2 regions of the Streptomyces sp. NPDC046215 genome follow, and region 1 is predicted to be linked to the other one. Evidence: riboswitches for the same ligand, from Rfam matches in the RefSeq annotation. Region 1 holds a riboswitch; the other holds the start of a gene.
The links. A riboswitch is a leader RNA that binds a small molecule or an ion and turns the genes downstream of it on or off. The one in region 1 is predicted to bind cobalamin.

Region 1 (5,108 bases):
GCCGTCGGAGCCGAGGTGCTGCGCCAGGTTCACCGAACCGAGGTTGCAGACGGCCGTCTCGCCGTCGTCGGTGACCTCAAGGATCTCCGTGCAGAGGTTCGAGGAGTGGACGACCTTGCCGGGCTCGGCGGTCTGGTTCGCGGTGCGGTTGGAGGCGTCCTTGAACGTCATCCAGCCGTTGCCGGTCTGCGCGAGGGTGCGCATCATCCGGGAGTACAGCACACGCGCGGGGATCGTCTTGATCGCCTTGCCGTCGGCCTCGGCCTTGCGGTACGCGGCGTCGAACTCGTCGCCCCACAGGTCGACCAGCTCGGGCGTGTCGGCCGGGGAGAACAGCGACCAGTCGGCGTCGGCCTCGACGCGGCGCATGAACTCGTCCGGGATCCAGTGCGCGGTGTTGAGGTTGTGCGTGCGGCGGGCCTCCTCACCGGTGTTGTCGCGGAGCTCCAGGAACTCCTCGATGTCCGCGTGCCAGGTCTCCAGGTAGACACAGGCCGCGCCCTTGCGCCGGCCGCCCTGGTTGACGGCGGCGACGGAGGCGTCCAGCGTGCGCAGGAACGGCACGATGCCGTTGGAGTGGCCGTTGGTGCCGCGGATCAGCGAGCCGCGCGAGCGGATGCGGCTGTAGGAGAGGCCGATGCCGCCGGCGTGCTTCGACAGGCGCGCCACCTGGTGGTAGCGGTCGTAGATCGAGTCCAGCTCGTCCAGCGGCGAGTCCAGCAGGTAGCAGGACGACATCTGCGGGTGGCGGGTGCCGGAGTTGAAGAGCGTGGGGGAGGACGGCAGGTAGGAGAGCGTGCTGGTGAGCCGGTAGAGCTCGGCCACGTCGTCCAGGGCCCGAGTCGAGTGGTCCTCGGCGAGGCCGCAGGCCACGCGCAGCAGGAAGTGCTGCGGGGTCTCGACGACCTGGCGGGTGATGGGGTGGCGCAGCAGGTAGCGGCTGTGCAGCGTGCGCAGGCCGAAGTAGCCGAAGCGGTCGTCGGCGCCGTCGGCCAGGGCCTTCTCGACGAGGGAGTCCAGGCGCGCGGCGTGGGTCGCGACGAACGCGGCCGTCTCGTCGGCGATCAGGCCCTCGGCGTGGCCGACCGCGACGGAGGCGGAGAAGGACGTCGCGCCCTGTCCGGCGGCCTCGTCGGCGATGGCGCGGGTGAGCAGTCGCGCGGCGAGCCGGGAGTACTGGGGCTCCTCCGAGATCAGGCCGGCGGCGGCCTCGGTGGCCAGGGACCGCAACTCGGCCTCGTCCGAGCCCGGGTGGCGGCCCCGCAGCGCGGCGGCGGCGACCTTGCCCGGGTCGGTGGCGGGCAGATCGGCGGTGAGGTCGGTCAGGGTGCGCAGCAGCGCGGTCCCGGGGCCGCCGGTCGCTTCCACGGACGCTGAGACCGGATCGGCGGGCGCGATGGTCACTGAGGCTCTCCCTCGCTCGGCAAGGGGCCGGGCGGGAGGCGCGCGACGGGCGCGTACGGGCAGCCTCGTGCATCAGGGCATGCTCGCAGCGTCCATCGGCCCAACCCGCGGGGCCCGGACGAATACAAAACGCCCGGTGCCGAAAAGGGGATTCGGCGGTGGGCGTGCTGCCGGCAGGTACTCGGACTCCTGCATGCGAAATAACGGCATACATACACCGTTGCGGGACAGTTCCGGATTTCCACCGGATTCCCCTGCGACGACAGCGAGGACGAGCATACATCTAGTGCTGACCGTCGCACGCACCACCACATCTTGTGTCGCACGGTAAGGGTGTGGGGTGGAATGTGCTAACAGAGCGCGCGGATCGGGGGCATGGCAGAGGGCCGCCGCGCCCCCTTCGAGGGGGTGCGGCGGCCCTGGGTGACCGGCGGGGTCGGCGCGCCCTCCGGAGCCCGTCCAGGGCTCTTCCAGGGCCCGCCGGGGTCGGTTCGGGGGCTTGCCTGACGGCGGTCTAATGACCGCCCGGCGCGCCGGCCGTCGCCGGGGGCAGCTCCTGCGCCACACCCGGATCGCCGATGTCCGCGGTGTAGTCCGCGGCCTTGGTCTGGTCCACGCCGTCGGGCGCCTTGAGGGCCTTCAGGACGAAGGTCGCCGCGATGACGACGATCACATTGAGCGCGAACGCGGTCAGCCCGATATACCCCTTCTCCCCAATAAGCGGAATCAGGTTGGTATTACCGAAATGGTCCTGAGTGGCGCTCGGCGTGTCATAGGCCCGCCAGGTGCCGTAGGCCATTCCGGCCGCCCAGCCGCCCAGCAGCGCCCACCGGTGGAACCAGCGGGTGAAGAGCCCGCCCACCAGCGCCGGGACGGTCTGCAGGATCCAGATCCCGCCCAGCAGCTGGAAATTGATCGCCACCGTCTTGTCCATGGTGAGGACGAAGACCAGCGCGCCCACCTTTACCAGCAGCGAGGCCAGCTTGGAGACCTTGGCCTCGTGCGCGGGGGAGGCGTCGGGCTTGAGGAAGTCCTTGTAGATGTTCCGCGTGAAGAGGTTCGCGGCCGCGATCGACATGATCGCCGCCGGCACCAGCGCGCCGATCCCGATCGCCGCGAAGGCCACGCCCGTGAACCAGTCCGGGAACATGTCCTCGAACAGCTGCGGGATGGCCAGCTGCCCGTTCTTGACCTTGACCCCCGCGGCGAGCGCCATGAAGCCGAGCATCGCCAGCAGACCCAGCATCAGCGAGTACAGGGGCAGAATCGTGGTGTTGCGGCGGATGACGTTCCGGCTCCGGCTGGAGAGCACCGCCGTCACCGAGTGGGGGTAGAGGAAGAGCGCCATCGCCGAGCCGAGGGCGAGCGTCGCGTACGCCCACTGCGCGTCCGGACCGCTCACCAGCGAGCCGCGCGGCTTGCCCGTCTCGGGGTTCTTCACCGAGAACGCGTCGTTCGCGCTGGCGAAGATGTTGTCGAAGCCGCCCAGCTTGATCGGGATGTAGATGATCGCCACGATGATCACGATGTAGATCAGCGCGTCCTTGACGAAGGCGATCAGCGCGGGCGCCCGCAGCCCCGACGAATAGGTGTAGGCCGCCAGCACGCCGAAGGCGATGAGCAGCGGCAGGTCCTTCATGAACCAGTTCGAGCCACCGCCGACCCCGAGGACGTCCAGCACGGCCTGGATGCCGACGAGCTGGAGCGCGATGTACGGCATCGTCGCGAGGATGCCGGTCAGCGCCAGCGCCAGCGACAGCCCCTTGGACCCGAAGCGCCCGCGGACGAAGTCCGACGACGTCACGTAGCCGTGCTTGTGCGAGACCGACCACAGCCGGGGGAGGAAGGTGAAGACCAGCGGGTAGCACAGGATCGTGTACGGCACCGCGAAGAAGCCCGCCGCACCGCCCGCGTAGATCGCCGCCGGGACGGCCACGAAGGTGTAAGCCGTATAGAGGTCGCCGCCGAGCAGGAACCAGGTGACCCAGGTGCCGAACGAGCGGCCGCCGAGCCCCCACTCGTCGAGGCTGTCCGCGTTCTCCGCGCGCCGCCACTTGGAAGCGACGAAGCCCATCACCGTGACGACCAGGAAGAAGAAAATGAAGACGGCGAGTGCCACGCCGTTCACGCCGTCCTTCATCGCCGCTCACCCGCCTTGCGGGTCCGCTCGTGCCGCCGGACGATCAGATAGGCGACGACGGTGAGGCCGGTCGACAGCAGGACCCACAGCATCTGGTACCAGTAGAAGAACGGGATACCGATGAACTCGGGCGTCAGCCGGGCGTAGGAGTCCACCCACAGCATGGCGACGAAGGGTACGGCCAGGCATATCCCGGCCAGGATCAGCGGCACGGTGACAACCGCTCTGCGGTCGCCTCCTGGTGGTTCTGTCATGGTGGTGACTCCCCCCTTGGTGATCACTGCGTGATGCGCAGGAAATCTAGGCGAGCTCCCGCTGGGAGTCACCCCCTGTCCGCATATCGGTATGGCAATGTCATCTGGCCGGTAAGCGCTGCCCAGTTGGCGGCCCGACGGCGATCCGCCCCGCCGATCAGCCGGACGGGCACGGTCCGGTGGGCGTTCGCAGGGACGCGCGGATCGCCGCCATGCCGCGCAGGGTCGCGGCCACTGCCCCGTCGCAGGGGCCGGTGGCGGCCGCCTCCAGGCGGCAGTCACGGCACCGGGTCTCGTCCCCGACCGGCCGGATCATCCGCTCGCAACCGCCGGTGCACAGTTGCAGGGCGGCCGGTCGCGGGGCCGGAGCGGGCCTGGCGGCGGACGGCTCGGGCATCTTGCGGAGCAGCCGGTCGCGGGTGATCCCGGCGGGGGAGTGGACCCGCTCGGGGAGCCCGGCCGTGAGCGCCTCCCGGAGATCCCCCAGGGTGGCGCCCCGCAGCAGCCATTCGCCTGCCAGCGGGGCGAGCCTCGTGATGTCCCTGCCCGAGAGTCTGAGCCGCCGCTCGCTGCGGCTCGCGGCCGCAAGGGCCTGGGCGCCACGGTCGGCCAGCGGGTGGGGAGGGTGGGAGGTGTTCTCCCTCATGTTCTTTTCAGGGGAATGACCGACGGCCCGGCGTGCCGGTTCACCGGGGGCCGGTTTGTCGTCAGCCGGTTGCGCCGGTTGCGCCGGTTCGGCGGGCCGGCCGTCGCGGGCGGCGAGGGCCTGCTCGGCGGTGAGGGGCACGTTGGAGATGAGCTGGGACGTAGCCCAGAGGCCGTCGGCCCCCTGGGCCCGCCACTGGTGGAAGTAGCCCTCCTGGGTGAGCTCCCGCTTCACGCGGGTGAGGGCCGACTTCTTGATGTTCGCCTGCCGGGCCGTGGTGGACAGCGGCTGCTCGGCGGCGCCTGCGGGGAGCGAGAGATGCCAGAGCAGGAGCCGGACGGCGTCGGCGGAGAGGCGGGGATGCCGGATGATCTCGTTCCGGACTTGGGAGAAGAAGCGCGCGGGGGCGATAACATGGGTGAGCATTCTCTGGGAGGCCCTAACTCCTGGTGGGTGTAGACCCCCGTCGCCGGTTTGTGCCCGGCTTCGGGGGTCGTTCAGTTGTGGCCCACCGTAGCGCACCGGAGGGTAACTCCCGGGTCACTTAAAGCGAGTTGGGTGCAGAGGGCGTTCGGGGAGCGCGACGGCGAAGGCGAGCGCCCGGTAGTCGACGAAGCGGCGGACGCCGCAGGTTCGGCAGCTGGCGATCCCGTTGCGCGGCGCC
Region 2 (5,108 bases), on a different contig from region 1:
GCAGCGCTCGGCGGGGTCGTAGCGGCCGAGCACGAGGGTGGCGGTGGCATGGTGGTCGCGGGTGTGCAGGAGCAGGGTGTTGAGCCGGTGCAGCGCGCCGGTGAGCGACGAGCCGGTGACGACCATGCCCTTGGCCGTGAACCGCAGCTGGGCCATCGTGGCCACCGCGTCGATGCCGTGTCCGGCCACGTCGCCGACCGCGAAGAGCACGCCGCCGGGCATGTCGACGGCGCTGTACCAGTCGCCGCCCACGTTGAGGTCATCGTGGGAGGGCAGGTAGGCGACGTCGACGCGCAGATCGGCCAGGTGCAGCGACTGCCCGGGCAGCGGCAGCAGAGCGTGCTGCAAGCGGGCGGCGACCGTTCGTTCCGCCTGGAGGACGTTGCGCTGGGCCAGGACGGCCTGGCGGGTCTCCGTCAGGGCCAGTTCGGCGGCGCGCTGCGCTGTGACGTCCTGGACGAAGCCGTGCACTTCGACGGGGGTGCCGTGGGCGTCCGGCACCGCCTCGGCGACGACCCGCAGGTGCCGGACACCGCCCCGCGTCGTGATCCGGACGTGGCGATCGAGGGGGGTGGCCGCGTCCAGGAGTCTTCGGAGCGCGCGGGTGAAGTCCGGGGCGTCCTCGGGCAGGACGTCCCGGGGGAAGGCGTCGAGCGGCAGCGGGCCCTCTTCCGGGTCCCGGTCGAGGACGGCGTGGACCTGGGGTGACCAGGTGATGGCGCCCGTGACGAGGTTCCAGTCCGTCCACCCGAGGTTGCCGAGCCGCTGGAGGTCGGCCAGGAGGGCCTGCTGCCGGGCGGCGTCGTCGTGGGCCACCCAGGTGACCACGAGGGCGTCACCGAGTTTCACCGCACGGACGGAGTAGACGGAGCGCTGCCGCAGGCCGGCGACGACCTCCTCGTAGGCGAAGGGCTCGCCCTCGTACGGCGTCCCCGTGGTGAGCGTCCGCAGGTAGCCCTGCCAGACGTCGGCGCCGGCCACGGTGGGGTAGCACTCCAGGATCCGCAGCCCGACCAGTGTGCGGCCGCGCCGGCCGGCGACGTCGACGGACTGCGGCGCGGCGGCGTCGATGCGGAAGTCCTCGACGTCACCCGCCGGTGACCGCACGGGGGTGAGGAGGACGGCGGGGCCCGGAAGGACGTCGAAGACCGCCTGGACGAGTGCGACCGTGCCCGCTTCGGGCCCGCCCGGCGCGCACCATCCGGACGCCTCCGGGGCCCCGGATCTCTCTGACCACCTGGACGGGCCGGGTCGTCCGTTCAGCAGGCGCGGCCCCGGGCGCACGCCCCCCGCGCGGAGGCTCCCGGCGCACAGCCGGGCGACAGACCGCAGCAGCTCGCGCACGTCCTCGCCGAAGGGGGCGTCCACCGTGCGCAGGACGCCGAGGGCCGCGGTGACCCTGTCGCCGGTGGTGACCGGGAGCCAGGCGCGGGTGCGCCACCTCTGCGGCGGCTGCCCGATCAGGTGGTAGCGCCGCGCGTCCTGCGCCGGGTCCTCCAGCCACACGGCTTCGCCGCGGCGGACGGCGTCCAGGGCGGCGATGCCGCCGATGGGGGGCACGGACCGCCACTGCGCCGCGACCGCGGCCCCGGTGCCGGCGTGCCCGGCGAGCTCCAGGGCGTCGTGCGCGGTGCGGGAGAAGAGGAGGACGGCGTCGGCCCGGACCGGGGGCCCGGCCAGGTGCTCCAGCAGCCGTTCCGCGACGTCCTGCGGGCAGGTGGCGCCGGTGAGGGCCCTGCCGAGGTCGCCGAGGAGTGCGGTGCGCGAGGGCGCGCACGGCTCCGTGCCGGATTCCCGCACCTGCCCGGCTCGGCCGGTGGAGGGGGCCGGGCCGTGGCGTGCGGGTCGGTGCGGCGCCGGGGAACCCTTCTCCGGAACGGCGGGAAGGTCCAAGACGCCCTGGGCGGGCACGAAGGGCGGGTGCGCCGCCTGCGGGATGCCACCGAGCGCGAGCCAGCACTCCTCGGTCAGCGTGCGGCCGTCGGCTCGCGCCCGCCGCGTCAGCTCCGCGTGCGCTTCCGCGGCCGAGCACCCCGACTGTGCCATCAGGATGCCCTTGGCACGCTCCAGCACGGCCGCGGTGGACGTCTGGCGGTGCAGGCGCTCGTTCTCGGCGCGCAACGCGGCCACGACCTTGGCCAGCGCGACGACGTCGGGTGCGACGCCGGACTCCTCGTCCTCGACAGGTTCGCTCGTCACGTCACTGAGGATGTCATAGGCGGCAGCCGCCGGGGCCGGCTGCACGGGCGCCGGTCACCGGCCCGGGGGAGCAACACACGCCGGGCTTGCGGAAACAGCGGCGGACCGGACCCGAAGGGTACGCACCGATGTGCCGTCACGTCCACCGGCGAACCCGGCCATTCCGGGCTTTCGGGCGGCAGGATCGCCGGGGACCGGCCCCGCGTTCTCCTCGAGATTCATCACTTCGAGGCACTGTCGCCCCTTTACCAGCGACAACAAGACAACGATCGAGGCCACTCTGTTGCGGCGACGTGAGCGCCTCTACGCTGATGAGCGCAGTCGGTTCGCGCCACGGCCTGTGGCGCGTCGCAAGAGGGAATCCGGTGGGAATCCGGAGCTGTCCCGCAGCGGTGAGTGGGAACGAACGCCGTCAACGGCACTGGGCCCCGTCCAGGGGTGTCCGGGAAGCGACGGCCAGTAGGTGTTGCCGGAAGGGACCGGCCGACGCGCCCGCGAGTCCGAAGACCTGCCACTGCGCGCGTGCGACCGCACGCGGTGTTCACGGGTGACCTCGAGGGCTGGGTCGGCGGTGCAGGCGGAGCGGCGCGAGTGCCAGGCGCGGCCGCCCTCTCGCTCACCGGTCCTTCCTCGGGCCGGGGGCGACGAGGGAGGCATGTCCGTGACCGAGAGGCACCGCTCGCACGGCCCGGTGGCCGGTCCGGATCCCGCCGCCCCGCCGTGTCCGACGCCGGCGGCACGCCCCGGCAGCCCGGCCCGGGTCGCCTCGGGCGTCTGCCACGGCACACTGGGCGAGCTCTACCAGGGCCCGCTGCGCCCGGGCGCCGATCCGGACATCGCTCTGGTGTCGTTCCCCGTGGACCGCCACTCGTGGGTGTACTACACGCAAGGGGCCGGCACGGCGGGCGCGCCACCGCTCGGCGAGAAGGCGGCGACGGCCGCCCGCCTCTTCCTGGGGCACCTGGGGCTGACGCTGCCGCCCGGTCACTGGAGCACCCACTCGGACCTGAGCGTCGGCGTGGGGATGGCCAGTTCCACGGCCGACATCGTGGCGACGCTGCGCTGCCTGTTCCACCTCTTCTCCCTGCCGTACGACGCCGGCATCGTCCTCCGCGTCCTGTCGGCGATCGAGCGGGCCGACAGCGTCTTCCTCGACGAGTTCGCGCTCCATCTGAGCGGCCGGCACCGTGTCGTACGGCGCCTGGGCACCGGCATCGGCTTTTACACCGCCTTCGTGACGGAGCCGGGCACGGTGGACACCGCCGCCGTGACCCCGCTGCTCCTGCGGCACTACCGGCGGTACGGGGCGGAGTACGAGCGGTGCCTGACGGACCTCCTCAAGGGCTTCGCCTCCGGCGATCCGGCAGCCGTGGCCCGGGCGGCGACCTTCAGTGCCGTCCTGTCCCAGGCGGTGCTGCCCAAGCGCACCTTCGAAGCCGTACTGGCCCACCGCGAGGAGTTCACGGCGGACGGCCTCTTCGTCGCCCATACCGGCTCCCTCATCGGCTACCTGTTCGCCCGTCGCCCCGGCCCCGCCGTGAAGGGCGAACTGTCCGCCTTCTTCCACTCACTCGGCCACCAGTGCTCCTTCGCCCAGGGAGGCTACGCGTGATCCACCCCCACATAGCCGATGCCCTCAAGGTCCCCGATCTCGTCCGGCTGGCGGACGGCATGGTCCTGTTGAGGTTCGAGTCGATGAAGATCTACTCGGCGCTCGCGGCCGTCCGGCGGCTGCTCGACCGCGGCACCGTCCGCCCCGGACAGACCCTGATCGACAGCTCCAGCGGCATCTACGCCTACGCTCTGGCGCTCGCCTGCCACCGCTACGGCCTGCGGTGCCACATCGTGGCCTCGACCACGGTCGACGCCACGACACTCGCGCAACTGGAGATCCTCGGCGCGACGGTCGAGCAGGTCAGACCGTCGCGGAACCTCAAACTCGACCAGGAGTTACGGGTGCGCCGGGTGCGGGAAACCCTCGCCGAGCAGCCCGCCTTCCACTGGATGCGCCAGTACCACGACGACATCCACTACCTGGGCTACCAGGAGGTCGCGGACGCGGTGGCCGCGGCGCTGCCGGGCCGCTCGCTGACCGTCGTCGGCGGCGTCGGGTCCGGGGCCTCCACCGGCGGGCTCGCGGAACACCTGCGCCGCCGCGACCCCTCCGTCCGGCTGGTCGGGGTGCAGCCGTTCGGCAGCGTCACCTTCGGCAGCCAGGACCACGACGACCCGGAGGCGATCATCGCCGGCATCGGGTCCTCGATCGTCTTCGACAACGTCCGCCACCACCTCTACGACGCCGTCCACTGGATGGACTTCACCCACGCCATGTCCGGCACGGTCGCCCTGCTGCGCGAGCACGCCGTCTTCGCCGGGCTGTCCACCGGCGCCGCCTACCTCACCGCCACGTACGAAGCCGGCCGCCGGCCCGACCGGCTCCATCTGGTGATCGGCGCCGACACCGGCCACCGCTACGTGGAGCGCGTGTACGCCCGGCACAGGGAGGCCGCGGACCTCACCGCGCTCAAACCGGCCGAAGTCGGCAGCCCCGGGGAGATGTCCATGCCCTGGTCCACGATGGAGTGGAACCGAAGCCCCTGGCCGTCGCACCGGAAGGAGCCGGCCGCATGAGCGTGGTCTGCCTGGAATCCCTCACCTTCGGACTCGGACACCTGGCGCGCGCCGCCGACCGGCTGGGCGAACGCCTGCGCCTGCTCACCAGTGACCCCTCCTTCTACGCCTACGAGTTGGAGCGCCTTCCCGCCGGCGCCGTCGACGTGGTGGAGACCGACACCTTCGACACGGACGGGGTGGCGGAGCTGCTCGGCCGGACCCCGGACCTGCGGGGTCTGATCAGCTCCACCGACACGTGGATGCTGGTGGGCGCGGAACTGGCCGCCCGCTTCGGC

Region 2: another riboswitch for cobalamin. It lies ahead of ABZ951_RS03110 (hypothetical protein); the one in region 1 lies ahead of ABZ951_RS25930 (ribonucleoside-diphosphate reductase subunit alpha).

What each region holds. Positions count from the first base shown of each region.
Region 1 covers NZ_JBEYZW010000074.1:2,167-7,274, forward strand. Annotated here, with positions in the region: gene ABZ951_RS25930 (ribonucleoside-diphosphate reductase subunit alpha) at 1-1,404, opposite strand, end outside; cobalamin riboswitch at 1,559-1,717, opposite strand; gene mctP (monocarboxylate uptake permease MctP) at 1,919-3,544, opposite strand; gene ABZ951_RS25940 (DUF3311 domain-containing protein) at 3,541-3,798, opposite strand; gene ABZ951_RS25945 (hypothetical protein) at 3,956-4,870, opposite strand; gene ABZ951_RS25950 (DUF6255 family natural product biosynthesis protein) at 4,985-5,108, opposite strand, start outside.
Region 2 covers NZ_JBEYZW010000004.1:130,315-135,422, reverse strand. Annotated here, with positions in the region: gene ABZ951_RS03115 (SpoIIE family protein phosphatase) at 1-2,199, opposite strand, end outside; cobalamin riboswitch at 2,505-2,730, shown strand; gene ABZ951_RS03110 (hypothetical protein) at 2,861-3,811, shown strand; gene ABZ951_RS03105 (cysteine synthase family protein) at 3,808-4,830, shown strand; gene ABZ951_RS03100 (ATP-grasp domain-containing protein) at 4,827-5,108, shown strand, end outside.